Regions from separate parts of the Priestia sp. D3YE.R1 genome, predicted to be linked through region 2. Evidence: riboswitches for the same ligand, from Rfam matches in the RefSeq annotation. Region 2 holds a riboswitch; each other region holds the start of a gene.

Region 1 (10,248 bases), on a different contig from region 2:
GCAGCATCGATTGCAATCACAATAGCTGTAATAATATGCATGATAAATCCTAAAAATGGAACCCAAGCAACCAGTGAGGTAACAATCCCTAGTATGTTTCCATAAGCAGATAACCCTCGTCTATTAGCTAAAATGAGCGTGATAGCATGAAGAATAAATCCAATAAAAAGAGGAGTATAGCTAAAGCCCATAACAATCCCCGCACCGATTAAAGGAATTCCCAGCAAGGCTTCGTACCCAGCAGTGACCCATTTCATTGTACGTACATTTCCATTCATAGTAAAAAGCCTCCTAAAAAAGATACTACTATATACGAGAAAAGAGAGAAAAAAGTTTCAAATTACTTAGGGGATATGTCGTATAAGTCAGCACTAGTTGATTAAAATGATAGATGACAGCAAAGGGGATGGAAAAAACATAATGATTTAGTCATTTTTTCACACCAAAGAAAAATAGTCTAGATGATTCATTTTTAGCTAAGGTACCGGAATTTATACCGAACATAGTGACTGCTTTTTAAAACAAATAAAAGCTGATATCTTGTTTTTTGGGTATAGGATGTAAGCTTTTTATTACAAATTATTAAAGATTCTTATCTTTTTGCAAATACACATTGTATTTCATAGTTTTAACAATTATGATAAAAAAGCAAGTGTCAAAATAGGAAAATAGTTGAGCATGTAAAACGAAGCGATAAGCTTATTAATTTGAAAGAAAGGCAAGGTACATAGCTTTATGTGGGAAATTATTGTAGCAATCATTTTAGGGATTGTAGAAGGTTTAACAGAGTTTGCTCCTGTTTCGTCAACTGGGCATATGATTATTGTGGATGACCTGTGGTTAAATTCAAAAGAATTATTTTCATCTCCAGTAGCTAATACATTTAAAATTGTTATTCAGCTAGGGTCGATCTTAGCAGTAGTTGTTATTTTTAAAGATCGTTTTATTAATTTATTAGGATTGGGAAAAAAACCAGCTGCTCCAATTGGACCGACAAATCGCTTGAATTTAATGCAGGTAATTGTTGGTCTGTTACCCGCAGGAGTGTTAGGACTTTTGTTTGATGATTACATTGATGAACATTTGTTTTCTTTAAATACGGTGCTAATTGGCTTAGTGGTCGGAGCTGTATTAATGATTCTAGCAGATTTGTTTGGACCTAAACGTCCGCGTGTAGAGACGGTGGACCAAATGTCTTATGGACAAGCACTGGGTATAGGACTGTTTCAATGTATTGCTCTTTGGCCAGGGTTTTCTCGTTCAGGCTCAACAATTTCAGGAGGGGTTCTTCTTGGAATGAGCCATAAGGCAGCCGCAGATTTTACATTTATTATGGCAGTGCCAATCATGGCAGGAGCAAGTGGACTTTCATTGGTTAAAAACTGGCAGTATTTCACATCAGATGCACTACCGTTTTTTATTGCTGGTTTTATCAGCGCCTTTATTTTTGCGCTTATATCTATTCGCTTTTTCCTGAAATTAATTAATCGTATCAAATTAGTACCATTTGCACTATATCGAATTGTTTTAGCAGCTATTCTATATTTTGTATTTTTATAAAATAAACACGCGTGTTCTTTAGTCCCTTAAGCTTCTAATTAAGACTCAAAGAGCAAGAAAAAGCTATTGCAACATTGCAATAGCTTTTTTGCATAAATATATATTATCGCCTTTTGTAAGCGTTTTATAAACATGGGTATTGACAAAACGTGTCGAAAAATAGTAAATTAATATTTGTGCAGTATAAAGTTAAGTAAAAGTAAGACTTCTGTTTAGTTTTATTGACTGTAAAAAACGTATGACAACGTATAGATCGTTTTAATTTTATAAAAACTGAATAATAAGCTTAATCGTATAGAGCGGGGGAATCATTATCGGCAGTAAAGCTGCCTTGGGGTGAATCCTTACAAAAAGGTAGGAAACTCTCAATTCCGAATCCGACAGTTAACCCCGTTTGCTTCATTGAGAGAAAGAGCCCAAAATAGCGTAAGTAAAAGGCTGTTCTTTCTTAAGAATAGTCTTTTTTTGTTTTTTCAGAAAAGTATATACAAATGTCATACATCTTTGGGGAGGTACATCTATGAAAAAAATTCGTTTTGGTTTGGCTACGCAGATTTTTACCGGTTTAATCCTCGGTGTTCTTGTAGGGGTAATTTGGTTTAACGATCCGCGTGTAGTAACATACCTACAGCCGCTAGGAGACCTATTTTTAAGATTAATTAAGATGATTGTTATTCCAATTGTTATCTCAAGCTTAGTCGTTGGAGTTGCAGGAGCAGGGAGCGGTAAACAGGTCGGAAAGCTTGGCGTTAAAACCATTCTCTATTTTGAAATTATTACAACTTTTGCAATTGTAATCGGTGTATTGATTGCTAATATTTTTCATCCTGGGCAAGGTGTAGACATTCATTCAGCACAGAAGAGTGATATTTCACAATACGTTGAAACATCCGAACAGCAAGAAGGAAAGTCAGTGGCTGAAACGTTCTTACACATTGTTCCGACAAACTTCTTCCAGTCAATTGTTGAAGGAGACATGCTAGCAATTATCTTCTTTACAGTGTTATTTGCACTTGGAGTAGCGGCAATTGGGGAAAGAGGAAAGCCAGTTGTACAATTCTTCGACGGCGTTTCTCACGCAATGTTTCACGTGGTAAACCTTGTAATGAAAGTGGCTCCAATTGGTGTATTTGCTTTAATTGGTGTAACAGTTTCAAAATTCGGCTTAGAGTCACTCCTTTCATTAGGAAAGCTTGTTATCTTAGTTTACTTAGCGTTAATTTTCTTCCTACTTGTTGTATTAGGAGGAATCGCGAAATGGGCAGGGATTAACATTTTCCACTTATTCCGCTATATGAAAGATGAACTGTTGTTAGCATACAGTACATCTAGTTCTGAGACAGTTCTTCCACGTATTATGGAAAAGCTTGAAAAGATGGGCTGTCCAAAAGCTATCGTATCGTTCGTTGTACCAATTGGTTATACGTTTAACCTAGATGGTTCTGTTCTTTATCAAGCTATTGCAGCGTTATTCTTAGCGCAAGTGTATGGTATTGATTTAACGATCGTTCAGCAGCTGACGCTCATTCTAGTATTGATGGTTACATCTAAAGGAATGGCTGCAGTGCCAGGAACATCATTTGTTGTATTACTAGCTACTCTTGGAACAATCGGCGTTCCGGCAGAAGGATTAGCCTTCATTGCGGGAGTAGACAGAATCATGGATATGGCACGTACGGTTGTTAACTTAGTAGGAAACACACTAGCAGCAATCGTAATGTCTAAATCTGAAGGTAAATTTGACCCTAAAAAAGGTACAGAGATCATGAGGGCCGGCTAATTTATAAACTTAAAAGCTACTTATTCTATTCAAAAAATTAGAATAAGTAGCTTTTTTCATAATAATTCCTTTATTATTATGGGAATTGACCCTATAATATGTAACATCAGGTATAAAAATATCCAAATTTTATTTTTACATAAAGCAGTCACTGGTTCCTTTCTTTATCAGTAAATGTAGAGATAGCTTAGCTAGTAGGGGGATAGTAGAGTATGTGGAAAAAGCGAATATGGGTCATCGCCTCGGTAGTAATCGTATGTTTGTTAATCCCTTACAGTTTACCGATTGTGTTTGCTTTATTAACAGCATTAGCACTTGAGGGTATTGTTCAAAAATTGCATCAATCTTTTAAAATGAAGAGAGTCTATGCAGTGCTTATGACCTTCATTTTATATGTTGTTTCGCTCATACTTATTGGATTTTTTATTGTTCGGACAATCGTTACGCAAGTGGTTGCTCTTTCAAAAATAGCACCTTCATTTGTAAAAGAAATCTATGAAACCGCAATTTATCCAACTATTATTAAGTGGAAGTACTATTCAAACGCTCTTCCTACAGAAGTGATTTCTTCTATCGAGCGCACACTTGAAAAAACCGTGAATTCATTAGATTCTCTACTAAAAAGTACTGTAGAAATCATCATTAGCTTTGCCGCTACTGTTCCTGGGTTTCTATTAGAGTTTCTTATTTATTTAGTAGCGCTTGTATTTATCAGCCTTGAGCTGCCTGCTATTAAAAATAAAATTAAGTCATTCTTAACAGAAGAAACGAAATATAAGCTACAAGTTGTCATCACTCAGCTTATCCAAGCGGGGGTTGGTTTTATCAAGGCACAAATTATCTTAAGTGTCATGACTTTTATAATGGCTTATGTAGGGCTTTGGCTACTAGATGTTCCGTATACCGCGCTTCTTAGTTTATTAATTGTAATTGTCGATATCTTACCAATCCTTGGGACAGGCTCTGTACTCGTCCCGTGGGGGATTTTTGCTCTTACTCAAGGACATGATTCACTTGCAATCGGCTTATTTATTCTATTTGGAGTCATTACGGTAGTAAGACGTGTAGTAGAACCAAAAGTATTTTCTACAAATATGGGTATTTCACCTTTGGCTGCACTAGTTAGTTTGTACATTGGATTTAAACTTTTAGGTTTTGTCGGATTATTTTTAGGACCGGCTTTAGTTATTTTATACGATGCTCTTCGCAAAGTAGGTATTATTCAAATTAACTTTAAACTATAAAAGCGCTGGATAAAACTAGCGCTTTTTTTATTGAAACTTTTGTAGTACGTCATACGTAAAGAGGGAAAGGAAAAAACTATGTCGCGTTGGTTTTTATCTATCAATCGGCTGAATTATAGTTTTGCAGTCTTAGATTTAATGACATGAGGAGGAGAATTTTTGTTAGAGTCGGTTTTACTTTCTTTAATTGAAGCGCTAAAACAGCTCTCTTATTTTGGCGTAATTTTAGCATTAACGTTTGAGTTTGTCCCGGCAGAGCTAGTTTTACCTTTAGTAGGGTATGGGGTGTATCAAGGTGATATGAACTTGTATCTGGCTATCCTTGCAGGTACAGTAGGCGGTGTTTGTGGACCGTTGACTCTTTATGCACTGGGACGTTACGGTGGACGACCGCTGGTTTTAAAATATGGAAAATACTTTTTGGTGAAAGAAAAAGAAATTGACGCTGCCGATCGCTTTTTTAATAAGTACGGCAGCGGGGTCGCTTTTTTTGGACGGTTTATTCCAGGAGTGCGCACAGCTATCTCTTTTCCGTGCGGGATGGCAAAAATGAATGTCTGGCTGTTTTCTATTTACACATTTGTTGCGATGCTTCCAGTAACGGCTATTTACGTATATTTAGGATATAAGTTAGGACCTAAGTGGAAAGAGGTGGGGCCGATTGTGTCTCAATATATGCAGCCTATTGGAATCGGACTGGTTGTTTTAATTGCATTGTTTTTTATCATTAAATATGTGCGGAATAAACAAGTAGGACAGAGCTGATAAATCGAGGAAAAGAGTGAGGATATGTCAGAGCATGAACATTTGAGAATAGAATTACGAAAAATTGAAAAGTGGGAGAAAGAACAAAAAGGACTTTTTTTCTGGGAGCGGCTGGCTCGCTTGCCTTTTTCAGCTTTAGATAAAGTAACCCCAAAGTTCATTCATCAAAAAATAGAAAAATTATTAGATGAAATTGCTAAGTATGTTGATAATGGAGGTCAGTATTTAGCTAATACATCTGCCACGCTAGAGAAAGCATCAGCCCAGTTACAAGAAAATAATCAGCTTTCAATAGAGGATATTCAGCATTTATCTCTGCAGGAAATGGATGAATTGGCGGAGTATTTTATTGAAGTCCGAAAAAAGAATGCACAGCTGCAAGGAGCTACAACAGGAGTAGGTGGAATTTTTACACTGGCGATTGATATTCCTTTTGTATTGGGACTTACACTTAAGACACTGCAAGAAGTGGCTGTTTCTTATGGTTACGATCCCACTGAGCAAGAGGAACGCATTTTTATGGTCAAATGCATGCAGTTTTCATCCTCTGATATTGTAGGCAAGCGTGCGATTTTAGAAGAATTAGCAAGCGGCAATCGAACGCAGAGCTTGCAGCAGCTCCAAGGTTGGAGAGAAGTGTTTCTAACTTATAGAGACAACTTGGGATGGAAAAAGCTATTTCAAATGATTCCTATAGCAGGAATGGTATTTGGGGCGTATATTAACAAACAAGCGATTACTGACATAGGAGAAGTTGGAATGATGCTTTACCGTAAAAGACGCATTTTGGAAAAGGTCTCACAATCTTAAAAATAAAAAGAGACTGGTGCGAAAGTATTTTAGTTGAAGAAAGATCCGAACGAGTTTGATTCTTGGTTGAGAATCAAACTCGTTCGGATTTTTTCATTGGTATAGTAAATGCAGCTTTCAAGTGTTTAGTTGCTTCTAGCTGTTGATTGGAGGGCAAGGCGAAGACTCCTGCGGAAAAAGCGGAACAGATGAGACCCCGCAGGAGCGAAAGCGACGAGGAGGCTCAACGGCCGCCCGCGGAAAGCGAAGCCTTGCACGGAAATCAACAGCGGTGTAACGAGTGATTCATACTAGATCGTTTACCCTTTTGTTCGTGTTTAGATGGGATTGATTTGCTTATGTCTCAATTACTTTTTTTCGACATTATTTCCGGGAAAATATGTCGAGGTGTGCTAAGTCTATTTCCTTAATCAAAATGAAAAGTAGGAATGGTAATGGTATTTTTTCGTCTAGCAATCAGCAAATAAATAATACCGATTATACTCCAAACAATACCGATAAATAAGGATGTTTTTTCTAAGTTAAGCCACATAAAAAACAAAAATAAACTGCCGAGTAGAGGCATAAGTACATATGAAATATATCCACTGAAGGAACGCTTGTTTTGATGAATAAAATAATGGATAAAAACTGCTATGTTCACTGAGCTGAACGCAATTAAAGCGCCAAAATTAATTAAAGAGGTAGCTTTTTCAAGAGACAGACCTAGTGAAATTAAAGAGAGACCACCAATAATTACTACGTTCCAAATAGGCGTCTTTGTTTTAGGGTGAATATAGCCAAAAATTCCTCGCGGCAGATAACCATCTTTCCCAATTGCGTAGAGAAGTCTTGATGCACTCATATGTGAGACAAGTCCAGAAGCAATAGTTGAAGTCAAGGCCGCTGCTACAAAAATAGATTGAAAAAGCTGGCCGCCAATTTTATAAGCGATTTCAGCCGATGCACCTTCTAAATCATGAAACAAAGAGGCTGAAGGGAAAAGAAGCTGAGCAAAGTAAGAAACTGTAATAAATAACGCGCCTCCTGTACATGCAATAATGAGAATCCCTTTGGGAATGGTTTTCTCAGGCTTAATTGTTTCTTCCGCCATGGTGGTTACGGCATCAAAGCCTAAAAAAGAAAAGCATAAAATGGCCGCCCCGTTTAATAACAGAGATACAGAGGCCGCTTCACTTATAAACGGTTTAAATGATAACTCTTCGCCTTGAGTTGTAGCACTTAAAATAATAAAGATGATAGCGACTAAAATTTGAAAAGCAACTAATAGCGTACCAAAAGAAACGGTTAAATGAACGCTAAAAATATTCATTATGGTCATGATGACAACAAAGCTGATAATCCATACGGCCTTTGGAACACCTGGAAACAGAGAGCTTAGGTAAATATTTGTCAAAAGTGCATTAATCATCGGTAGAAATAGATAATCAAGAAGAGCCGTCCATCCTACCAAAAAACCAATGCTTGGATTCATTACTTGCTGTGCGTATGTATAAGAAGAACCAGCTCCGGGAAAAGCTTTTACCATTTTTCCATAACTAATGGCTGTGAATAAAATAGCAATCAACGTGAATGCATAAGCACCTGAAACATGTCCATCTGTGGATTCAGTTACAATGCCAAATGTATCGAAAACGGCCATGGGTGCCATGTAGCCTAATCCTATCATGACGATATGCCATAATTTTAGTTGTTTAAGAAGAGAAGGTCCATGATTCATATTTGTCATCCTTTCTTTGTATAATCATTCTGCAGTATTTATTATTATACTATATTGTTAGATTTGTCATCTTTTTTTGAAAAAGAAGAGAAAATTGCGCGCTAAGAGATAAAGAGCGTTTAGTTAATTGCTAGATAAAGCAAAAAAATGCTTTTTTTCACTTTGATTTTTACCATTGAGTCTAGAAAGTATTTTACATAAAATGAAAGAAAGTAAAAAAGCTTCGATTAGAGTGATCTACTTGTAATAAATACGAAAACAAACTTTTGAATGCGGTTACATTTTCGTGGGTGTATAAACTTATAATGATGATAAAGGAGATGAAAGAAGTGATTGCTACACCCTATATAAACTTGGAGATAAACAAGGGACCAGGTGTGCATGTTGTATTGGATGAAACAAAAAAAGATGGTGTTTATTTTATTAAATTAACGGTCAAGTCGATTAAAAAAAGAATTCTTCCAAAAATGGCGTTAAAATGGAGCGTTCCGTTGTTAGATATTCAACTATATAAATCTATACAAACTAGTCAGGGGGATGTGAGTACCTCTTCTGTTCATTGTTTTATGAATAAGAATGGCTCTAACCGCTACACTATTGCATGTTCAGACATACTTCACCCTATTCGGTGTGCCCCCAATTGGAAGGAAATGTGTCTAGATGTGGAGATGACCCTATTTAATGAAAGCACTTGGTCTCTTCATAGCTACGAAACTGAACTGCGAGTAGATACAAGAATGATTGAAACAGAAGAGTTATTCCAAGATTTAGCCAAATGGTATGAGAGCAAAGAGATTAATGTAGCAGCTACTTTTGAGCATGCAACGGCAATAGATGAAAAAGGAAATGTCTCGTTAGATATTTGATGGTGAGGAGAGAGATAGAGTGGGAATATTATTTAATGAACGTACCAAGGAGTTTCACCTGCAGGGCCGCGATGTAAGTTATATCTTTTCAGTGTTGAGAAACGGGCAGCTTGGTCACTTATACTATGGAAAAAAGCTTAAGCACCGTCCGTCTTTTCAGCATTTTTTACGTGTAGAAACAAGAGGAGCTAGCGCTTCGGTATATGAAGGAGAACTAGCATTTTCTCTTGAAACAATCAAACAAGAGTATTCTTCTTATGGGACAACAGACTTCAGAGAGCCAGCCTATCAACTTCTTCAGCAAAACGGAAGCCGAATCACAAATTTTGAATACGATAACCATAAAATTTACAAAGGCAAGAAGCCATTAAACGGCTTACCTGCTACATACGTAGAAGAAGAGGGTGAAGCCACGAGTGTAGAAGTTGAAATGATTGATAAATTGCTCAATGCATCACTTATTTTAACGTACACCGTTTACGAAGACCGAAATATTATTACGCGTCACGCACGATTTGAACATAGAGGAGAAGAACCAGTCGATATTTTGCGTATCATGAGCGGCAGCATTGATTTGCCTACATCAAATTATGAAATGGTTCAGCTTTCCGGTGCTTGGATTCGAGAGAGACACGTGAAAACAAGAATGCTTCAGCCGGGTATTCAAAGTATTTCTAGTGCGAGAGGTACAAGCAGCAGTCAGCAAAACCCATTTTTAATTTTAAAGAATCCAGCTGCAACTGAACACATTGGAGAAGCGTATGGTTTTAGTCTCGTATACAGCGGAAACTTTCTTGGACAAGTGGAAGTAGATCACTATAATGTATCAAGAGTAACGATGGGCATTCATCCTTTTGATTTTCAGTGGCGACTAGAAAGTGGACAAACTTTTCAATCACCAGAACTAGTACTGGCTTATTCAAATAATGGGCTAAACGGCCTTAGCCAAGAGTATCATGAGCTTTATCGCAAGCGTCTCGCTAGAGGAAAATGGCGGGATTTAGAGCGACCAGTTTTAATTAATAACTGGGAAGCGACGTATTTTGATTTTAACGAAGAGAAAATTGTACATATTGCCAAAGAAGCACAAAAGCTGGGCGTTGAACTTTTTGTATTGGATGACGGCTGGTTTGGTAAACGTAATGATGATACAACTTCTCTTGGAGACTGGTTTGTAGATGAAAATAAGCTTCCGGGCGGTATGAAATCACTTGCTCAAAAAGTAACGGAATTAGGTATGGACTTTGGATTATGGTTTGAACCTGAAATGATTTCAAAGCAAAGCAATTTGTATGAAAAGCATCCAGACTGGCTAATTCATGTGCCAGATCGTCATCAGTCTCATGGAAGAAATCAATATGTGCTTGATTTTTCACGAGAAGAAGTAGTGAATTATATTTATGAACGAATGGAAGCTATTTTAAGTGAAGCACCTATCTCGTATATAAAATGGGATATGAATCGAAATATAACGGAGATTGGATCTGTTGGGCTGCCTGCGAA
Region 2 (10,948 bases):
TCAGAGCGGTAAGCAGTATTGCTTGTGACAGCGAGAATACAGCATAGTTAGTAGGTGTTATGATGAGAAAATGGAAAAGTATAGTGATAAGCAGTATGAGTGCGGTGGTGTTAGCGAGCTGTTCGACAACGACTTTTTTGCCGGCGGACAATAAAGAAGAAGCCGTTCAAAAAGAAGTGGATTTAACACCTAAGAAGCATATTCCGAAAGGCTTTTTTCCTGTAGATTTAGATATTGTAGCCATTGGTGACTCATTAACAGAAGGAGTAGGAGATGAGTCTAAAAAAGGCGGTTATGTACCATACTTAACTAAATACCTTTCTAAACAAAATGAAGTGCAAAATGTACGAACAGAGAATCTAGGCAAAAGAGGAAACCGGACGGATCAGCTATTAGCGAGGTTAAATCAGCCGGGAGTAGCAGCTGAAGTATCCAGAGCAGACATCGTTTTCTTGACGATTGGCGGCAATGACGTGATGAAAGTGGTAAGGGATTACTTTTACAATATCTCAATTAAGACGTTTGAATCCCAGCAGTCCAGATATGAAAAACGGCTAAATGACGTGTTTTCACGTATACGTAAGCTTAATCCTAATGCCCATATTTATTTAATTGGTTTTTATAATCCATTCTTTAAATCATTAAGTGATGTGAAAGAAATTAATGTCGTTATTAATGAATGGAATGCAGCAAGCGAGAAAATTGCTTCTCAATATGATAATGTAAGTTATGTAAAAATTGATGATATTTTTTATGATTCTGACGTAAATTTATTAGGGAAAGACGAGTTTCACCCTAATAAAAAAGGGTACAAACTAATGGCTGAGCGCATTAGTAAATCAATGGAGGAAGAAGATCCTCTCGTTGGAGACCAGAAAAAGGAAACAGCAGAAGAAGTTACATCTGATGAAAAAGAGAAAAACACGAAAGAGAGTGGGAACGAGTAAGGAGATTGTTATATGAAAAAGTGGAAAACCCTATTTATCGCGTTATTAGGGATTAATGTTCTAGGGGCTATCCTTATTATTGCGTTTATTTTTCAACCGGTTGACAAGGCCAATCCAACTCCCTCTGAAAAAGTAGAAGGAGACGCAGAACTAACTATTTTGGCTAAAAAAGCGGACTTAAATGTACTGATTGATAAATATTTAAAAAAAGAATTTAAGAATCAGCCGCTTAACTACAAAATTACTCTTACCGATGTAGTAAGAGTAGACGGAACGATTCAAGTATTCGGCGATGATATTAATATTCGAATGACATTTGATCCAATCGTACAAAAAAATGGAGATATTGTGCTTGAACAGCAGTCACTTTCTGTTGGAAAGCTGCAGCTCCCTGTCCGCACAGTGCTTCGGTATGTAAATAATAACTTTGCGCTACCAGAATGGGTAACGATTGATCCAAAGAATGAATCAGTATACGTAGCGTTACAGCAGATGAAGTTAGAGAGTGATTTTGCTGTAAAAGTACAAAAGTTTGATTTGAAAAATGATGATATTCGCGTACGTTTAATTTCACGCAGTGAATAAAAAAACCTTCCAATTTGGAAGGTTTTTTTTGTTAACGATCTTGGGAAATCAGCGCTTCTAATACAGGACGGTTCTTAGCAAATCCGACGGCATATACCGTATATGTTCGATTCGGCCGAAGGTTCAGTGCCGGGATTTCGAGTACTACATTTTTGGTTCCTGCTATGCGCACGCTAAGTTGAACGTGCATGGGGGATAAAGGCAAATATTTTGTGACTTCTTTAAACTGCACGCCAGAAAAAATGACGTCTCCGCCTCTAGCCGCAATATCCACAGCGGGAGCATCAGGAGAAAGGTGCACAAACCGAAGCTTTGTTTCTCCACTTGGTACATCCGTATTGTCATAGATAAATAATAAATCAAGTTTGTTTAGCTCATCTACCGCCGCTACCGTGTAATTTTGATTTCCTTCAAATGTAAATGATTCTGTTAAAACAGGTCTTTCCGTTTCTCCAGCGGGATAAATAGAAATTGTATATCTTCCAGGTTCTTGTAATTCAATATAATCTGTTTCCTGTTTATAAGTTAAATTGCGGATCACTCGTTTGTTGTTAATATAAATATCTACAGATGGAGAATCTGGAGAAGCGTGAAGTATACGAATTTGCGGCGGATTTACGCGCAAATTCGTATTTTCAGAAGAAGTTAAGATGGCCTGCTGAATATAGTACAAATGCTTTTGATAATAATGAATATGCTTAGAGGGATCACTATACTTATAGTAGTTAGCTAGAAAATCGTATTTCATTGCTTTTTTAATATATTGATCAAAGGAATAATTAGCCATATGTTCAGCTCCCTTATTGTCGGAGTATAAAAACATTTCCATACGTAACCAAACATATGCTAAAACTCATAATTTATGCCGATCACTGATCACTCCCGAGACCTCCCAGAAGAAACAATGAGCCAAATGCCCTCTATGTGCATATACTGAATCAAATTATTGACTGAAGGCTCATTGTACGACCGAAATTAGTATAGAAAAAGGAGTGAGAGCATGCGCGATTTTTATGCTCGGATGCTACGGTTAATGATGTTAAGTTTTTTACTGCTGCTACTTTTAATTCAGTTTACAGAGCGCTCTACTTCATTTATTCACATTACCCCCGCGCTAAATAAAGTAGCCGAGCGAATTGAGCTGATTACTTATGATCAATAAATGTATGTTTTCTGCGTTTCGATATGTACTTGTTCTTTATGCTATCTGCTTTACATTTTTGTTTGTTAGTACAGTTCCAAGCTTATTTGGTTTCACCGTGACCGTTCAAGAAACGGATTATCACCACCTGCATCGCGGAGATATAGTTGTCTTTAGAGACGCATCACCTTCTTCAAAGAATGAACTTGTACTGGCCCATAATCAAGAGCTTGATGTACTGGTTACAGCTCAAAGAGATTCTTTGCCTGCTTCTTTTAAAGTGATTGGAAGCTACGCATACCATCTCCCGTATATAGGGGTCATTATTGAGTTTATGAAAGATTTTACTACGTTACTGGTGATGGGAAGTATTCTATTTTTGCTGTTTTCGTATACGCTGCAGCCCAAAAGGCGAATATGGCGTAAGAGAAAGTAAAAAATGGGCGAATGCACATACAGGACAATCAACTAACGCATATAAAGTACAGTGTACGAAATGAATAAAAAAACAAGAGGAGAGAGATTGCTATGTATAACTACGATTGTTACGATCCATGCCATCACGGAGGCTATCACCACCTATATGATACTTGCCACTATCCAATTAGCTATCCAATTGGCGGTTATCATCATTGCGGAACGGGCCAGTCATTTGCATTAATTGTTGTACTATTTATTTTATTAATCATCATTGGCTGCACCTGTTTTTGCTGATTAGGTGTCATTTGCTCGCATGTGCGAGCTTTTTATAACAGATGGAAAAGGACAAACTTACATATAAATTGTTTAAATAGTAAAAAAATTTTGCCAAATCAACATTTACCATATTATACTATAGCTAGTAACTCAATAAGCGAAGGTGAATATATGGAAAAGGAAAAAGTATTTCAACAGCTATTTTCAATGTCATTTACACCAATGCTCGTAATGAATATGGATGGAGATATTCAAATTTTAAATGAAGCGTGCTGCCACCTTTTTAAAACGACGGAGGAACGACTTCTTTCCTGTAATGTATTTGAAGAGCCAAATCGCTTTTTTATCGAAAAGCATGAAGTAGAACCGCTAAGAAAGCAAGAGGAAGAAGTTGTTTTACTTAAGAAAAAAGTAGATCAGCAGTTTCCGATGCACATCCATATTCAGCGCACGGAAGAGGATATTCCGCTCTTAGTTGTTCAGTGGAAAGAGTTTTCCTCAAGTATTGAAAAGCAAGAGGAAGTCATTCGGAAAATGAAGCAATATAAGCAGTTTGTTCAGCAAAGCCAAGATGCATTTATTGTAACAAGAGAAGGCAGAATTCAATATTTGAATCCCGCTGGTGTTAAACTTCTTGGCGGTGAGAAAAAAGAAGAGTATATCGGGCGTCCTTGGCTTCACTTTATTCACCCCGAACATTTAGAAATCGTAAAAGAACGAATGGTTCAGCTGATGAATGGAATGTCCGTAAGGCCGCGTGTTGATGTGAAACTATTGACTAAAAAAGGGGTCGTCATTATTGAATCTTCGGCAACCAAAATTAAGTTTGAAGGACAGGATGCCATTCAGTATATTATTCGTGACGTAACGGATCGAAAAAAATATGATGAAATGGCAAGCAAATCTGAAAAGCTTACAATGGTGAGCAAGCTAGCGGCAGGAGTAGCACATGAAATTCGTAATCCAATGACGGCGATTAAAGGGTTTATTCAGCTGTTAAAAGCATCGAAACAGTATAATGAAGAATACAATGATATTATGCTTGAAGAATTGAATCGCGTCGAATCCATTATTCAAGAATTTTTAACGCTGGCCAAGCCTAAAATTGAAAATTCATACCATCCTAAAAGTCTCAATCAAATCATACGTCACGTGACGCTACTATTAGATACACACGCCAATTATAAAAATTGTCGTATTATTAATGAGATTAGTGATGAGATTACAATCTTTTGTGAAGAAAATGCGCTTAAACAAGTTTTTATTAATTTAATTCAAAATGCGCTTGAGTCAATGAGCAAAGGTACAGTTAAAGTCACCGTTCAGAAAAGAAATGAATACGGCATGGTCATTATCGAGGATGAAGGCTGTGGAATTGATGAGCAATCTTTAGCTCGGCTAGGTGAACCCTTTTATTCCACTAAACAAACCGGAACAGGGCTAGGATTAATGATTAGCTACCGAATAATCGAACAGCATCAAGGGCATATTTCATTTGCGAGCAAAGTAGGCGTAGGGACAAAAGTAGAAATTGCTCTTCCGTACATTAAAGAACCAGTGAACATTTCGTAGCGCTTGCTATTCGTTCACTGGTTTTTATTTGATCGGAATAAAAACGAATATTTTTTTATTTTTTTATTTTAATGTTCGTGTATATTGTTGACTAAAGGGTTTGTTTTTGATATATTATCAAATGGCTAGAAAATAACCGAATGATAATAAAAAAAGAAAATTCGGTCAATAACTTTTATCTTTTACCCAAAGAAAAAAGATGATGGGAGAATGTACAATGAACTCAAATTATGATGTTATTGTGGTAGGGGCAGGACCCGCTGGAATTTTTACTTGCTATGAGTTAACGTTAAAATTACCGGAAGCAACTATTCTATTAATCGATAAAGGACACGATATCTATCGACGTAATTGTCCGATTCTTCAGAAAAAAATTGAAAAATGTCCGCCTGCAGTTGGCAGAAAAGAGTTTGCTGGCTGTTTGCCTGCTTGTTCTATCACAAATGGTTTCGGTGGAGCCGGCGCATATTCAGACGGGAAATTTAATATCACCAGTGAATTTGGAGGCTGGATGACGGATTATCTGTCTGAATCCCAGGTGGTAGATTTAATTAAATATGTGGATGAAATTAATTTAAAACACGGAGCAACCGATACGATTACGGATCCGTTAACTGATAAAGTTCGTGAAATTGAAAAACGCGGATACGCAGCAGGATTAAAGCTATTGCGTGCTCAGGTGCGTCATTTAGGAACGGAGCAAAATTTAGAAATTTTAAAAAGCATTTATGAATACTTAAAAGAAAAAATTGATATGCAGTATAAAACGGAAGTAGCAGATTTAATAACAGAAAAAGAAGATGGTCAGCATATCGTGCGCGGTATCGAATTGAAGAATGGTGACAGAATTACGGCTGATAAAGTTGTGGTTTCACCAGGTCGAGACGGCTCGAAGTGGATGAGCGACTTACTAAAAAAACGCCGTTTAAAAATGATTAACAATCAAGTAGACATCGGTGTTCGAGTAGAAACATCTAACGTTGTTATGGAGGAAATTAACAAAAACCTGTACGAAGGAAAATTCATTTACAATACGTCTGTAGGTACAAGAGTGAGAACGTTCTGCAGCAATCCTTCAGGACATGTGGTAGTAGAGAATCATTCAGGGATTATGTTAGCAAATGGACACGCATACAAAGATCCGAAGCTTGGAAGTCAAAACACGAACTTTGCGCTGCTTGTTTCACATAAATTTTCGGATCCATTTGATCAGCCGAACGAATATGCGCACGAAGTATCAAGATTAGCTAATATGCTGTCAAACGGGGGCTTAGTTGTTCAAAAGTATGGAGATATTTTAAAGGGGCGTCGTTCAACAGCGAATCGAATTAAAGAAGGCTTTTTAGAACCAACGTTAAAAGAAGCTGTCCCTGGTGATTTGGGCTTAGTGCTTCCATACAATACAATGAAAAGCTTAATTGAAATGACAGAAGCACTGGATCATGTAACGCCTGGATTAGCATCTGAACATACGCTGTTTTACGGTGTGGAAGCGAAATTTTACTCCGCCCGTCCGAAGTTAAACGATAAGTTTGAAACTGAAATTTCCGGTTTATACGTGGGAGGAGACGGAGCTGGTATTACGCGAGGACTCGCGCAGGCAAGTGCGTGCGGTGTGTGGGTAGCGCGTGACATTGTTGAAAAATTAAAGAATCGCAAAGCAAGTTCTGAACCTGTTACTGTATAAAAAAGAGGCCGTCACGGCCTCTTTTTTTATATGTGTTAAATAACGAGAGGGGAAATTTAGTAAGTTTATATCAAGCAGTATAATAAGAATAAAATCAACAGTTGGAAAGAGATGTTTTTTGATGAGTAAAATATTTATGAAAGCAGTAAAGCACGCGGACGTTAGAATAATTATGCAAATTTATGAATATATGTTGATAAGAAGAAAGTTCACTTTACAAACTATTTTTTGAATTAATTTTTTATCCATTAGATTGTAAGTCTTGTTAAATAAGTGTTTTTAGTTTATTAAAACACGATGTAAATAGTTAAAAATATAACATTTCTCAACTTTTTATGATAAAATTCTGCATTATTTTTGAATAAAAACTTGACAGGAATACATAAAATGAATTTTAATTAAAGTAACAATTATTATCATGCAAAAATATTAAAGAAAATTATTTGCTTAATCTCTTTTGTTTTATAAGAGAACGGGGGACCCATATTTGTGCGTAATGTACTTGGGGTGAATCTTGAATGAATCAAGTAGGGTAACTCACGTACCCGAATCCGACAGCTAACTCCGTAAGCATTCAGTGAGGGAATAACAGGTCTATGAAACCATGATATTCTCATGGTTTTTTGTATAGCCGAAAATATTCCTAAACTATTAATCTGAAAATTTTTAATATATTGTATATTTAGAGTGTTATCGTTCTCAATGCATGGTAAAATAAGTATAGTAGTTAGAATCATTCTAATATAATTTATTTATGGGAGGTAAATCTATGAAGCTATCGACAAAGATCATTATCGCGCTAATTGCTGGTGCTGTTGTAGGAGTGTTGATTAATGCTTTTGCTCCAAGTGCTTTTGTTCCTCTGGACAAGTACTTGTTTACGCCGCTTGGGCAAATTTTCTTAAGCTTAATTAAAATGCTTGTTGTACCAATTGTGTTTTTCTCTATCACGTTAGGCGTAGCAGGTTTAGGAGATCCTAAAAAACTGGGAAGAATCGGGGCAAAAACAATTTCGTACTTCCTAGTGACAACAACCGTTGCTATTGTAATTGGTTTATTATTAGCGTTTGTTATTAAACCAGGAACGTTTGGATCTTTTGATACAAAAAACGCTTCTTTTGAAGCTGAAAAAGCACCGCCGGTTGGAGAGACATTCTTAAATATGATTCCAGTCAATCCAATCCAAGCGATGGCTGAAGGAAATATGCTTCAACTTATCGTTTTCTCTATCTTTATCGGTTTTGGTATTACGATGCTTGGAAGTAAAACCAAAGGGCTTTACAATTTACTCGAGCAAGGCAATGAATTGATGATGTACCTTGTAAATCTAGTGATGAAGTTTGCTCCTTACGGAACATTTGGGCTTCTTGCAACAGCGGTTGGAAGTCAAGGCTGGCAGGCAATTAAAGCGATGGGGCTTTACATGATTGTAGTCGTGCTCGCACTATTCATCCATTCGATTGTAACATATGGGGGGTCAGTCGCTCTTATGGCCAGACGTAACCCTATTGAATTTTTTAAAGGTTTTGCTCCTGCGATGACAGTTGGATTCAGTACATCAAGCAGTAATGCAACGCTTCCGATTTCAATGAATGTGGCTCAAAAAAATCTTCGTGTCCCGGAGTCCATCAGCAGTTTTGTTCAGCCGTTAGGTGCTACCATTAACATGGATGGAACGGCAATTATGCAAGGTGTCGCGACTATTTTTATTGCGCAAGTATACGGCGTTGACCTGTCGCTGGGTGCTCTTGTGACGGTTGTATTAACAGCGGTGCTTGCTAGTATTGGTACAGCAGGTGTGCCGGGAGTTGGTCTCATTATGCTAGCGATGGTATTGAGTTCGGTTGGCCTGCCTGTAGCAGGTATCGGATTGATTATCGGGATTGATCGCTTGCTTGATATGCTTCGTACATCTGTAAATATTACGGGAGACGCTGCGTGTGCCGTTATTGTGGCTGAGTCAGAAGCAAAGCGTATCGATAAATCTGTAACGCAATCGGCTTAATGAATGTAAAAGCTCTAGCTATATGCTAGGGCTTTTTTTATTGGCAAGAAACTCTTCTTTTCAGCATACAGTTTAATAAGAGTGTGTGTTTGAAAGGAGAGTGCGGAAATGAATAAGACCCATGTGATAAAGCCGCTGCTCGACGATGACTACCCAGTTATTTCATATGGAAAAGGAATTTATTTGTACGACCAAGATGGAAAAAGGTACATAGATGCTTCTTCGGGGGCAGTTACAGCAAGTATCGGACACGGCGTAAAAGAAATTATTGATGCGATGACCGATCAGGCACAGAAAGTTGCATTTGTATATCGGTCGCAGTTTACAAGTGATCCGACAGAAGCCCTAGCTAAAAAACTATGTGAATTAAGCAGCAATCATTTCCAGTGGAGCTTTTTTGTTAACAGCGGGACAGAAGCGACTGAAACGGCTATGAAAACGGCTATTCAGCATTTTCAAGAGCAAGGAAAGCCAACCAAAACAAAGGTTTTGTCACGCTGGATGAGCTATCACGGTATTACAATAGGAGCTCTGTCTATGTCAGGGCACGTTGGAAGGCGAAAACGCTTCTCGTCTTTGCTTGAAGATTATCCTTCGGTTTCACCTCCTTATTGCTATCGATGTCCGTTTCATCAAACCTATCCATCCTGTAATCTTGCTTGTGCTCACGAATTGGAAACAGTTATCAAACGAACAGGTCCAGAACATATTGCTGCTTTTATTACAGAGCCCATTGTAGGAGCAGCCGGAGCAGCCCTTACGCCTCCTCCCGGTTATTATGAAGCAATAAGAGAAATTTGTGACAAATATGATGTATTATGGATAGCCGATGAAGTCATGACTGGCGTTGGGCGTACAGGCGTGATGTTTGCGTATGAGCACTGGGGAGCTAAACCAGACATTATGACTCTTGGAAAAGGAGTGGGAGCAGGATATACGCCAATAGCCGTTACGTTGGCTAGCAGCAAGACAATTGAACCTATCATGAACGGATCTAAATTAATTATGAGCGGCCATACGCTAAGCGCTAACCCGCTGTCATCGGCTGTAGGGCTAGCTGTCTTAACCTATATTGAAAAGAATAATCTTGTTCAAGAAGTAGCGCTAAAAGGAGACTATCTAGTAACAAAATTAAAGGAGCTTCAACTTCTTTACCCTATCATTGGTGATATACGAGGTAAAGGCTTACTAATTGGTCTTGAGCTTGTGCAAAATCCAAAAACGAAGGAGCCTTTTTCATCCTCCGAAAATATGACGGCGCGCGTAATAAGTAAGGCCCAGAAAAATGGTCTTCTCCTTTATCCTTCGCAAGCAGGAACAGACGGAGTCGAAGGAGACGGTATTATTATTTCGCCGCCATTTACAATTACTGATCGTCAAATTGATGAAGCGGTCGAGCTGCTTTCGAAAACATTATATGAAGTACAAAATGAAAAACAGGGAAATGAGGTGAAATAAGTGACAAAGGTTGAAAACTCATTTCAAAAGATTACAACTGTGGAACAAGCGATTGAATACGTGGATCATGCTGCTACCCTGATGATAGGAGGGTTTGGAGGAGTAGGCAGTCCGCCTTCTCTCATTGACGGTCTTATTGAAAGCGGAAAATCAAATTTTACACTAATATGTAATGATTCAGGCTTTCCTCATATTGGTGCGGGAAAATTAGTAAGCCAAGGAAGAATTCAAAAGCTGGTCGCTTCTCACATTGGATCGAACCCAGTGGCTGGAACGCTGATGACAGAAGAAAAGCTGAAAGTTGAGTTTTCTCCTCAAGGAACGCTTGCTGAGCGGATTCGAGCGGGAGGAGTTGGGCTTGGAGGAGTACTGATTGATGTAGGAATAGAAAATGACATTATTCAATTTGGAAAAGAAAAAGTAGAAATAGACGGCAAGACATTTTTAGTTGAAAAACCGCTCACAGCCGATGTGGCTTTTGTATATGCAAAAAAAGCCGATCCATTCGGCAATTTGCTTTATGATAAAAGCGCTCGAAACACTAATCCCTTAATGGCTATGGCAGGTCGTATAACTATTGCTGAAGTGGATGAAATTGTTCCTCTTGGCGACATTGACCCAGAGAACGTGATGACGTCAGGTGTATTTGTGGATTATATTGTGCCTTCAAAAGGAGTGAATTGGAAATGGGTTTGGGAATAGATATTCGTCATCGTATTGCAAGACGTGCTGCGGCTGAAATCAAAAACGGCATGATTGTTAACTTAGGGATTGGCATTCCTTCGCTTATTCCTAATTATGTACCAAGCGCTGTTCATGTGATGTTTCATGCTGAAAACGGAATTTTAGGGTTAGGA
Region 3 (10,948 bases), 150 kb from region 2:
CATGATAAAGATAATAATCACGCGTCCAAAGTACGAAAGTTCAGGAGTCGCTCCCATCGATAAACCTACTGTTCCAAACGCAGAAACAACTTCAAACATAATTTTTACAAACGGCAGGTTTTCCGAAATATTCAACAGGAAGATGGCTCCAAACACAAATATAATTGAAATCATCGTAATGGCTAGGGCCTTAAACACATGAAGAGGAAGAAGACGTCTCTTTAGCAGCACAATATCTTCCCTGCTTCGTAAAAATGCCCATACAGAAAAGACAATCACCACAAACGTCGTGAGTTTGATACCGCCTCCTGTTGACGCACTTCCTGCACCAATGAACATTAACAAAACCATTAAAAAGACCGTTGCGTCATGCAGGTGAGCTAAATCAATCGTATTAAAGCCAGCGGTTCTTGTTGTTACCGCTTGAAAATAAGAAGCCCATACTTTGTCTCCTAATGATAAATTTCCGAGCGTATGCGAATTGCCGTACTCTAAGAAAAAAATAAAAAGCATGGCAATCACGTTAATGGCGAACGTGCTGATAATCATAATTTTTGAATGCAGCGTTAGTTTTTTATACGATTTTTTCACCCACATATCAGCAAGGACGGTAAAGCCTAACCCACCAATAATGAACAAAAAAGAAATCGTTATGTTAATAATAGGATCTCCTACATACTGAACTAAGTTATCAGACAGTAGTCCAAACCCTGCGTTATTAAAAGCCGAAATCGAATGAAACAAGCTAAAGAACAGCCCCTTAGACCATCCGAATTCCGGAACCCAGCGTATCGCTAAAAAAATAAGTGCAGCAAACTCAATTAAAAATGAAAAGATGAATAACCTTTTAACTAGCAGCACAACTCCACCGACGCTCGTCTGATTTAATGCCTGCTGAACGAGCATACGCTCTTTAAATCCAATTTTTTTACCTAGCATCATAAAAATCAGCACGGCAAATGACATAATGCCAAGACCGCCTATTTGAATTAACAGCATAATAATCGTTTGACCGATGACGGTAAAACGCGTGCCTGTATCTACGACGGCTAAACCGGTTACTGTCATAGCGGAAGTAGACGTAAAAAGGGCGTCTACCCACCGAATTGGCTCGGTGGCAGAAAAAGGCATCATCAATAGAAGAGCACCGATAATAATTCCTCCGCCAAAAATGGAGACAAGCAGCTGCGGAGGGGTGAGTTTAATGATTTGTTTTTTCATAAGTTAAACTCCTTCTTCTTCAAAACGGTTCAAATCGCGATTATGTCCGATGACAATAAGCATATCTCCTTGTTCAATTATTTCATGCGCGGTAGGCGAAATCACCATTTCCCCGTCTTTTCGCTGAAAGCCGATAATATTGCAGCCGTACTTGGCACGGATATTTAAATCAAACAGCGTTTTATTATGAAGTTTCTTAGAGGCGACAATTTCGACAATACTATAATCCTTTGACAGTTCAATGTAATCAATGATTTTTTCTGACACCACGTGATGAGCAATCCGCTTAGCAATGTCGCGCTCAGGGTGAATGACTTTGTCCGCTCCTATTTTCTCCAGCACTTTTTGATGATACATATTCACCGCTTTTACCCATACTTGCTTAACGCCCATATCTTTTAAAAGCATTGTTGCCAGCACGCTTGCTTCGATATCATCCCCAAACGAAATAAGAGCATGATCAACATTGCGGATACCTAGCCCTTTTAAGCTAGCTTCATCAATTGCGTTCGCCTGCACAACATATGTAGCTGAGTTGCTATATTTCTTTACTACCTCCTGATTGCGGTCAATAGCGAGCACATCCACATCCAGATTAGCAAACTCTTCAACCAAACTTCCTCCAAAACGACCTAATCCCAATACAGCAAACTGTTTTTTCATAATGTATTTATTCCTTTCTTCAACTGCTGTGTGTTCTCTTAGCTTATACTTTTTCTAAAAAATTACATCTTTTTCTTAAAAAAAGCGCAAAAAAACACAGGAAGGCTCCTGTGTTTTTTCACACTCTTCCCCCTCAAAACGCTTGCGAAGTTAGCTGTCGGGTTCGGGTTTTAAGAGTAACCCTACCTTTTTAAGGATTCACCCCAGAGCACAATATGTGCGTAAATAATGGGTCCTCCGCTCCGTAATGGATTAAGCGATTTTTATTCAAATGTCTATGTTCTATTTTTTAGAATAATTGATTCGATTCATGATACGTTTCACTTCACGAAAGCTATCTTACTCCTGTGGATTTTGTCTGTCAAGATATTTTTAAGGAAGACATTACTTGCGCTGCAAACTGCAAAAATCATATAAATCTAAACTGACAATCAGTTTATGAAATTGATCAAACAAATTAATAACAGCCAAAAGCTCTAACAGCTGCGTATCACTGTAAAATTTCTTTAATTGATTCATATCAGCATCCGTCAAATCCCTTGGACGCACCCGGTATACATCAATAAATCGAAACAGCAGTCGATCTTTTTCTTCAATTTCTTCTTCTCTTAATACTTTTTGATTAAGCGTCTCATCACCTACATATGACATGCTCATACACGTCTCACAGCCATTCACACCTGCTAGATAAAGCCTGATTTTTTCCTTTGTCTCTCTTTTTACTATATCGCTGTTCCAAAGCTTGTCGTATAGCTCATCATACAACCTTTTTACATGCGGAATTAAATTTAGTGCTTTTTCAAAATTTGTTCCCTCTTCGTTTGTTAACAAAACTCTTGCCATTTTTTACTCACTCCTTTTTAATTATTATAGTAAGAAAAATAGAAATTTTAGATAACATATAAAACATATTATCTTCTGTTACTAATCAAATGAAACGTTAATAAGAAAGAAGGTTTCCAATTGAAAATTGATGAAATTGATTTATCGATTTTGCAGGCGCTGCAGCAAAACAGCCGTCTTTCCTTAAGAGAGCTAGGAAAACAAATTAACCTGTCTCCTCCTTCAGTGGCAGAGCGAGTAAGACAGCTAGAGAGCTTTGGTGTTATAAAAGGATATACAATCGATATTGATTATGAAAAGCTGCAGTTGCCCGTGTCTTGTTTTATTGAAGTAACCATGAAAAACGGAGAGCACGAGCGTTTTAAACGATTTATTTCTCAGTATCCGTATGCTTTATTCTGTGAACGCATCGCCGGGCAAGCCTGCTTTATTACAAAGCTTCAGCTTCCTCACCTGCACGTACTCGAACAATTTATTAATGAAATTACACCTTATGCCAAAACGATTTCACACATCGCCCTTTCCCATGTAGAGATGTCTTCTGCATTATTGAGTCATTTAAAAGATGAAAAGTGATTGAAACGTAATGAAAGCAGTCTACTCTAAAAGCAAACAATAGGATAAATATGCTCGTATGAATCACTTTTGACACCGCTGTTGATTTCCGTACCAGGCTTCGCTTTCCGCTTTTCCCGCAGGAGTCTTCACCTTGCCCTCCAATCAACAGCTAGAAGCAACTAAATAGATGAAACATACGTTCACCATACTAACGAAAAAATCCGAACGATTCATCGTTCGGATTTTCTTTCTACTAAACTACTTTTGTCCCAGCCTCTTTTATTCGTCCAACAGCATAAAAAATAACCCTCCAAAGCTGGAGGGTATAAATTTTCCGAATAATGAAAGTTTTACAACTTCATTTTATCAGGTGCCGACATTTCTGTCTACTTAAAAATGTAAAAGAGCTCTCTATTAATAGAAAGCTCTTTTACCTGCTTGTTTTTTGAAAACAATCAATCTATATAAAAGGGAACTACCTAAGGTTGAAAGTCACGTGAAACCTTGGCAGTTCATCCTGGATATACCGGTTGATATGATTCAAAACAAGTTCTTTCATCATTTCTTCTTTGACTTCTGATTCCGTTTTTTTATCTTTTTGTTTTAAAATAAGAATATAATAGACTTTACCCATTTTAATAGGCTCACTACTCTCTCCGATGTGCTGTTTTTTTAAAACATCTATAAAAGAGGGAGATAGACTTGAAAGCTTTAGATTATCATCATTCTCTATTGTGCTGATTGTCTGAACATCAGCATATTTTTTTTGAACGTCTTGAACCGATGTTACCTTTTTCAGTTCAGCCGCAACGACATCGGCATCATGTAAAGTCGGGAAAGCCAGCCGCGTAAAAGATACGCGTGTTAGATCGTTTTCAATACGTTTATAGTAAGCAGTTAGTTCATCAGACGTAATTTGTTTACGGAAATATTCTTCTAATTTAAATTGATTCGTTAGCTGGCTGGTTACATCACTAGAACGAATATTTAACACTTCATAACCTTGTTTTCTTGTATCCAGGTCATATGAGCGTTTAATTTGCTTCCACATATCCTCGACTTGTTTTTGTACTTTATCACTCGTCTTTGGATGCGAAATTAAGATTTTTTGCATAACAAGCTGCCGCAATAACTCTTTGCGGTAGCTTGTATCATTTAGCGGGGCATCTGGATTTAAGAACCCTTCAACGGCTAAAAAACGGTTGAATTCTGCTCCTGTCACCTTGCCTCCCTCATACGCTGCCACTCCTTTGGCAGAAGATAGCTGACTAATTTCTACAGAAGGAAACATCGTGTTTGAATGCTTCTCTCCGCATCCTGCCAAAAATCCGAACGCTGTTAATACTGCTAGCAGCAGCTTTAACGGTGTTGAACTCATCCATTGTTATCCTGCTGTGCTGAAAGCTTCAGAGAAATGGTTTGTTTTTTTCCATTTCGGTACACGTCTAATTTTACAGTGTCTCCTACTTTGCGTTTTGTATATAGATATTGACGTAAATCACTGGATGTTTTGACTTCATTTCCATCGATGGCAACAATCACGTCTTTTGATTGTAAACCTGCATCAGAAGCAGAAGAGAACGGTTCAACCGTCGTTACGACAACTCCTTCAGACGTATCGCTTGTTAGGCCTAGCTGATCTTGTTTTGTTGCAGCTGAAAGCTGACCTACATCTTGAAGACCTACCCCCATATACGGACGCGTTATTTTTCCGTTTTTCATCAGCTGTTCAATCGTCGGCTGCACTTCATCACTTGGAAGAGCAAAGCCAATGCCTTCTACATTGTCTTCTGAAATTTTCATACTGTTGATACCAACTACTTCACCGGAAGAATTGATCAAGGCACCGCCGCTGTTTCCTGGATTAATCGCCGCATCCGTTTGAATTGCGTCTACGTTCCAATTCTCTGAAATAGGGACAGAGCGTTTTGCTGCGCTCACGATACCTTGTGTGACCGTACGAGAAAATTGTTCACCAAGAGGGTTACCGATTGCAAGAACCGTTTCACCCGCCACTAAATCTGATGATTTTCCGAACTTCGCCACTTGTTCAACATTTTTATCGGACATTTCAAGCACCGCTAAATCCGTTAGCGCATCAGCTCCGACAATTTTAGCTTTTTCTTTTTGCCCATTTGAAAGTGACACTTCTACTTCGCTTGCGCCGTCAATAACGTGGTTATTGGTCACAACGTATGCTTTTCCATTTTCTTTTTTGAAAATAACACCGGAACCCGTTCCTGCTTCTTGCGTTTGAGTATCTCCAGAAAATGGATTTGTTTGCTGCTGGATATTGTTCACGCCTACAACAGCGGCTGATACTTTATTTACAACTGAAACAAGATCTGACTGATTCACGGTTGTGCTTACTGTTCGAGGCGTTGTGCTCGTTGTTGTTGCGGTCTGAGTCTGCGTTGTTTGATTCGTTTGATTCGCTGTTTGCGTATCCGCTGAATCCATTAACCCTAGCTGCGGAGCGCCGTATAGCACAATTCCTCCCCCTAGTACTGCTCCGGCGATGGAAGATGCGATCACTGGAAATAAGCGTCTTTTTGGAGGCTGTGACGACGATGAAGGCTGATACTGATCATAGCGCTGCTGGCGATTTTCATATTCTTCTTTTCGTTCTTCCTCTCTTTCATAATCACGTGGATCCATGAAAAACACTCCTTTTAACGTAGCAAATTTTATGTTATCTATACTATAAAATAAAAGTTTGGGATAAGTATCAAAACAATATGTGAAATTGTGAAAAATTTCTTTATAACAGCAAACACGTAGTATAATAGCGGGTACATAGACCTTTAAAGAAACGCCCATAGATGGCGTAATGTGCTTCATTTACCTTAATTTTCATATATTCAGAGGAAGGTGTCAAATTTGAGCTTTACACTATATTTAGTAGAGGATGAACAAAATTTAAACGAAGTTTTAACCCTTTACCTTCAAAAAGAAGGCTGGGACGTTCGCTCATTTTTTAACGGCACGGACGCAAAAGAAATGATTGCAGCTCCTCCGCATCTGTGGATTTTAGATATTATGCTGCCTGACATTGACGGGTATCAGCTTATTCGCGAAATCAAGCAGCAAACGCCACAGGTGCCTGTTATTTTCATTTCAGCACGCGATGCCGATATTGACCGAGTTCTTGGACTTGAAATGGGCAGCGACGACTATTTATCAAAACCTTTTTTGCCGCGTGAACTAGTTATTCGAGCAAACAAACTGCTAAACCTCGTATATGGTTCCAATCAAAAGAAAACCGATACCATTACGCTGACTCCTTATGAAATCGATTTACATACGCGTACAGTCAGTGAAAATGGAAAACCGATTGATTTGACGTCTAAAGAATTTGATTTTCTTGTCACTATCTCAAAAGACCTTGGACAGGCTTTTTCACGGGAGCAGCTGCTGAATCTCATTTGGGGAGAAGATTATTTCGGCACAGACCGAGTGGTGGATGATTTAGTAAGGCGCGTACGTAAAAAAATGCCGCAAGCACGAATTGAAACAATTTACGGATACGGATACCGGATGATGAAAGCATGAAAAACAAGTCTCTTGCATTTCAAATTTGGCTCGTCATCTCCGGTATTTTACTGCTTATTTCAATTTTGCTCGCTATTTTATTCCCAACGACGCTCAGGCAGTTCTTCACGAATGAAATTTATACCACTATCGAAAATGAACAGCATATTTTAAAAGAATACGGCCTGCCAAGCCGCTCAGGTGAATACTACTTTAGCAATGAAGACAGTGAACCAACACTTGGCAATCGAACCGTGGATCATATTTTATTGCCTGAACACGCGGATATCTCTTATTTTTCATCACGGGTGTTGCCTCAAGACTTTTTGAGAAAAGCACAGGAAGATGCAATCAGTCAGCGAAAAATTGTCGCTCGCTATGAAAAAGATCTCGGCAACCGGACGCTTTTTTACGTGATTCGAAAAGTAAGCGTAAACGGACAGCCTGCTTTTTTGCTTTCATTTTCCTGGGATACGTATCGCAACGCGCTCACTTCTACTCTTTTTAAGCAACTGCTTCTTGTAATTTCAATTGTATTTCTATTCAGCTGGCTTCCATCTATTTGGCTGTCAAGATACTTAAGCAAGCCGCTTGTATCGCTTGAAAAAGATGTAAAAAAAATCGCCGAACAAAATTGGCATGAGCCTGTTACAGTCAACCGTTCCGATGAAATCGGCAAGCTAGGCGCGTCCATCGAGCAAATGCGCAAAAGGCTCGTATCTAAAGATGAAGCACAGCAAACGCTGCTTCAAAATATTTCACACGATTTAAAAACACCGGTAATGGTTATTCAAAGCTACGCTCAGTCGATTCAAGACGGCATTTATCCAAAAGGTGATTTATCTCAAACGTTAAAAGTCATTGAAGATGAATCCAAAAATCTTGAGAAAAAAATCCGCGATTTGCTTTACTTAACCAAGCTTGACTATATGTCCACTCACCAGCTTGCACAAGACGACTTTGATTTTACTGCTCTTCTTCATGAAGTAGTGGATCGCTTGCGGTGGAGGCGCCCTGAAATACAGTGGGAATTTGACGACGCAAACGCAACGATTAAAGGAGACAAAGAGCTGTGGACAAAAGTCCTTGAAAATGTACTCGATAATCAGCTGCGCTATGCCGATACGAAGGTTTCACTTTCGCTTGCTAAACACCAAACGAACGTTCAATGTACAATCAGCAACGATGGTCCGCCGATTGATCAAAGCGTGCTTGAACACTTGTTTGAACCATTTAAAAAAGGAGCAAACGGTGAATTCGGTATTGGTTTAAGTATCGTAAAGCGTATTGTTACGATGCACGATGCAGCAATTACGGCTGAAAACACAGACACCGGAGTGACGTTTTCACTTACTATTCCTATATAAACTAAAAAAGCAAGGGAGTCGAATCCCTTGCTTTTTTATGAAAAAATCGATGTATACGCATAAAGAGCCGGTGAGCCCCCGGAGTGGATGAACACCACATTCTCATCTTTTTTAAAATAACCCTTTCGAATTAAATCAATTAGACCAGCCATCGCTTTTCCCGTATACACAGGATCCAATAAAATTCCTTCCGTACCGGCCACAAGTTTGACTGCTTCTACCATCTCTTCTGTTGGAACAGCATAGCCTGGACCTACATATTCATCCATACAAACAATATCTTCTTTTTTAAAAGGCGTTTTGCTATGTAAATGTTCATAAAGTTCGCTCGTTAGCTTGGCAACTTTCATTTCTTGCTCTTCTTTAGCACGACTCACATTCATTCCAATAACAGACACGTCACTTTGAAGACTTTGAAAGCCTGCCACTAACCCTGCATGCATGCCTCCGCTTCCGCTTGTGCAAACTACGTGGCTAAGCTTTATTTGCTGCTCATAGCTTTGCATAAGCATCTCCTGTGCGCAGGCAGCGTAGCCTGTTGCACCGATAACATTTGAACCTCCTACTGGGATTAGGTACGGCTTATGACCTTTTTCACTTAGCTCGCGCGCTACTTTTTCCATTTCCGCTGTCAAATCCGAACCTTCAGCGACAAACCGCATGTCATGAGCGCCTAATAAATGATAAAGAAAATAGTTCCCCGTCGGCTGATCGCTTGCTTTATTTTCTCCTTCTTCTAATACAAGCACGCATTTCATTTGTTCTTTTACAGCAGCAGCGAGCGTCAAACGACAGTGATTGGATTGTATCGCACCGCACGTTATAAGCACGTCTGCTCCTTGCGCTTTTGCATCAGCTACTAGATATTCAAGCTTACGCGTCTTATTTCCGCCCCCTGTCAGTCCAAGCATATCATCGCGCTTCATATAAATTGAAGGTCCATTTAACTGCTTTGATAAAACTGATAGCTTTTCTAAAGGTGTAGGGGAATCCGTATATTTTCTTCTAGAAAATTGCGTTAAGTTCATACTCTCATCCTCTCTTTCGTATTTGCTCTATTTTACCATATAGAAGCTTTTGAAGAGCTTTTTACGAAATGGCTTTCTATAACTTGTATACATAAGAACAAGTAGTCAACATACATTAAACCATATAAACAGTTTGAAGGAGTGTTTTCAATGAGTGAAAAAGCAGTACTTTGCAGCGTCTCACGAGTAGTCAAATCACAGCACATTTTTCCAAATGACCTGAACAATCACCACACCCTTTTTGGCGGAAAAATTGTCGCTGATATGGACATGACGGCTTCTCTTTCAGCAGCTAAACATTCCAGAAAGTCGTGTGTTACAGCTTCCATTGATCACGTTGACTTTATCGAGCCCGTCACCGAAGAAGATTTTATTTCATATGAAGCATTCGTTGTTGTCACAGGAAAAAGCTCCATGATTATTTTTGTTAAAGTCATTGCCGAAAATTTGTTAACGGGCATTAAACGTATTGCTGCAACTTCTTTTCTCACCTTTGTTGCACTAGAAAATGGAAAGCCCGCCCCCGTTCCTCAAGTTATTGCTCAAACCGAAGAAGAAAAAAGCCTTCAAAAAGTAGCTCTTGAACGAAAAGAGTCCAAAAAAACGCAGGTTGAGCACAGCAAAGCGATTGCGAGCATCTTATCTAAGTCTTTGCGCAGCAGTAATTAAGCTCTTCATCTAAAAAGCAGCTGTCTGCTTTTTAGATGAAGTTTTTTAGATTTCACATTGTTATTTAATATAATATGCGATATATTGGTTTTATGAAAAATAACATTCAACCCCTCAAACGACTTTCCCTACGGGAGGAAGTCTATCAAACACTTAAACAAAATATTGTTATGCTTGAATTTCAGCCGGAACAAAAGCTTCAGGATAAAGAACTGGCTGAGCAATTTGGAGTTAGCCGCACTCCTGTTCGAGAAGCATTAAAAAGGCTCGAAGATGAAGGCCTTGTCCAAACGACACCTGGCTCTTCTACAAAAGTGGCTCCATTAAACCTTGAGGAGGCAAAACAATCTTTTATTGTCGTCGCAGCTCTTCATGCACTTGCTGCTAAGCTGGCCTGTACTTCGCTACAAGAAGAAGATATGGGCGAACTAATCAAATACAACCAATCTCTAGAACATGCAATCAAAACAAGAAATGTACTTGAAGCGATCGAAGCGGATGAAGCATTTCATTCCGTTTTTTTAAACCGAGCGAATAATGTAGAGCTAGAACGTGTTGTAAAACAGACAAGCGCCAAAATTCAACGTCTGGAAATCGCTCGCTTTTCTTCTCTTGGTAGTCTTGCTTCCGTTAATCAGCACAAAGAAATCATAAACGCTTGCCGTCAAAAAGATGCCGCCCTAACATCACAGCTTGTCGAAACAAACTGGCTCACATTAGGTGAAGCGTTGACAAATGAGGAGGAATCAACGTGAAGCCTCTTTTATTAGGCATCGCTGCATCATTCTTTTTTGCTTTTACATTCGTTTTAAATCGAGCGATGGATTTATCTGGAGGCAGCTGGGCGTGGAGCGCATCTCTGCGCTATTTTTTTATGGTACCTCTTTTGCTTGTGCTTGTTTATTTTTGGGGTGGTATCAAACCTGTGGTGGCAGAAATAAAAGCCCAGCCGCAAAAATGGCTGCTGTGGAGCACGGTTGGATTTGGTTTATTCTACGCTCCTCTTTGTTTTGCTTCAGCCTACGGTCCCGGCTGGCTTATTGCAGGAACTTGGCAAATCACAATTTT

The links. Region 2 has a riboswitch for cyclic di-AMP ahead of ACOZIR_RS04325 (dicarboxylate/amino acid:cation symporter). Riboswitches for the same ligand answer to the same signal wherever they lie in the genome.
Region 1: it holds a riboswitch for cyclic di-AMP, as region 2 does, so the genes downstream of both, ACOZIR_RS27665 (cation:dicarboxylate symporter family transporter) here and ACOZIR_RS04325 (dicarboxylate/amino acid:cation symporter) in region 2, are expected to answer to the same signal.
Region 3: it holds a riboswitch for cyclic di-AMP, as region 2 does, so the genes downstream of both, ACOZIR_RS05015 (potassium channel family protein) here and ACOZIR_RS04325 (dicarboxylate/amino acid:cation symporter) in region 2, are expected to answer to the same signal.

The regions. Positions count from the first base shown of each region.
Region 1 is NZ_JBLTHW010000014.1:14,353-24,600, forward strand. Features, by position in the region: gene ACOZIR_RS27655 (hypothetical protein) at 1-278, opposite strand, end outside; gene ACOZIR_RS27660 (undecaprenyl-diphosphate phosphatase) at 736-1,560, shown strand; cyclic di-AMP (ydaO/yuaA leader) riboswitch at 1,834-1,974, shown strand; gene ACOZIR_RS27665 (cation:dicarboxylate symporter family transporter) at 2,081-3,340, shown strand; gene ytvI (sporulation integral membrane protein YtvI) at 3,553-4,584, shown strand; gene ACOZIR_RS27675 (DedA family protein) at 4,744-5,349, shown strand; gene ACOZIR_RS27680 (EcsC family protein) at 5,374-6,159, shown strand; gene ACOZIR_RS27685 (hypothetical protein) at 6,302-6,436, shown strand; gene ACOZIR_RS27690 (APC family permease) at 6,566-7,879, opposite strand; gene ACOZIR_RS27695 (hypothetical protein) at 8,200-8,745, shown strand; gene ACOZIR_RS27700 (alpha-galactosidase) at 8,765-10,248, shown strand, end outside.
Region 2 is NZ_JBLTHW010000001.1:840,154-851,101, forward strand. Features, by position in the region: gene ACOZIR_RS04285 (SGNH/GDSL hydrolase family protein) at 60-947, shown strand; gene ACOZIR_RS04290 (YpmS family protein) at 960-1,532, shown strand; gene ACOZIR_RS04295 (DUF4397 domain-containing protein) at 1,564-2,319, opposite strand; gene ACOZIR_RS04300 (hypothetical protein) at 2,533-2,694, shown strand; gene ACOZIR_RS04305 (hypothetical protein) at 2,684-3,109, shown strand; gene ACOZIR_RS04310 (YjcZ family sporulation protein) at 3,202-3,387, shown strand; gene ACOZIR_RS04315 (ATP-binding protein) at 3,541-4,941, shown strand; gene ACOZIR_RS04320 (NAD(P)/FAD-dependent oxidoreductase) at 5,159-6,628, shown strand; cyclic di-AMP (ydaO/yuaA leader) riboswitch at 7,063-7,217, shown strand; gene ACOZIR_RS04325 (dicarboxylate/amino acid:cation symporter) at 7,398-8,633, shown strand; gene ACOZIR_RS04330 (aspartate aminotransferase family protein) at 8,742-10,091, shown strand; gene ACOZIR_RS04335 (CoA transferase subunit A) at 10,092-10,793, shown strand; gene ACOZIR_RS04340 (3-oxoacid CoA-transferase subunit B) at 10,778-10,948, shown strand, end outside.
Region 3 is NZ_JBLTHW010000001.1:990,296-1,001,243, reverse strand. Features, by position in the region: gene ACOZIR_RS05020 (TrkH family potassium uptake protein) at 1-1,221, opposite strand, end outside; gene ACOZIR_RS05015 (potassium channel family protein) at 1,225-1,884, opposite strand; cyclic di-AMP (ydaO/yuaA leader) riboswitch at 2,009-2,153, opposite strand; gene ACOZIR_RS05010 (carboxymuconolactone decarboxylase family protein) at 2,269-2,727, opposite strand; gene ACOZIR_RS05005 (Lrp/AsnC family transcriptional regulator) at 2,848-3,303, shown strand; gene ACOZIR_RS05000 (peptidyl-prolyl cis-trans isomerase) at 3,761-4,663, opposite strand; gene ACOZIR_RS04995 (S1C family serine protease) at 4,660-5,943, opposite strand; gene ACOZIR_RS04990 (response regulator transcription factor) at 6,166-6,837, shown strand; gene ACOZIR_RS04985 (sensor histidine kinase) at 6,834-8,183, shown strand; gene ACOZIR_RS04980 (D-cysteine desulfhydrase) at 8,219-9,211, opposite strand; gene ACOZIR_RS04975 (acyl-CoA thioesterase) at 9,362-9,880, shown strand; gene ACOZIR_RS04970 (GntR family transcriptional regulator) at 9,955-10,635, shown strand; gene ACOZIR_RS04965 (multidrug resistance efflux transporter family protein) at 10,632-10,948, shown strand, end outside.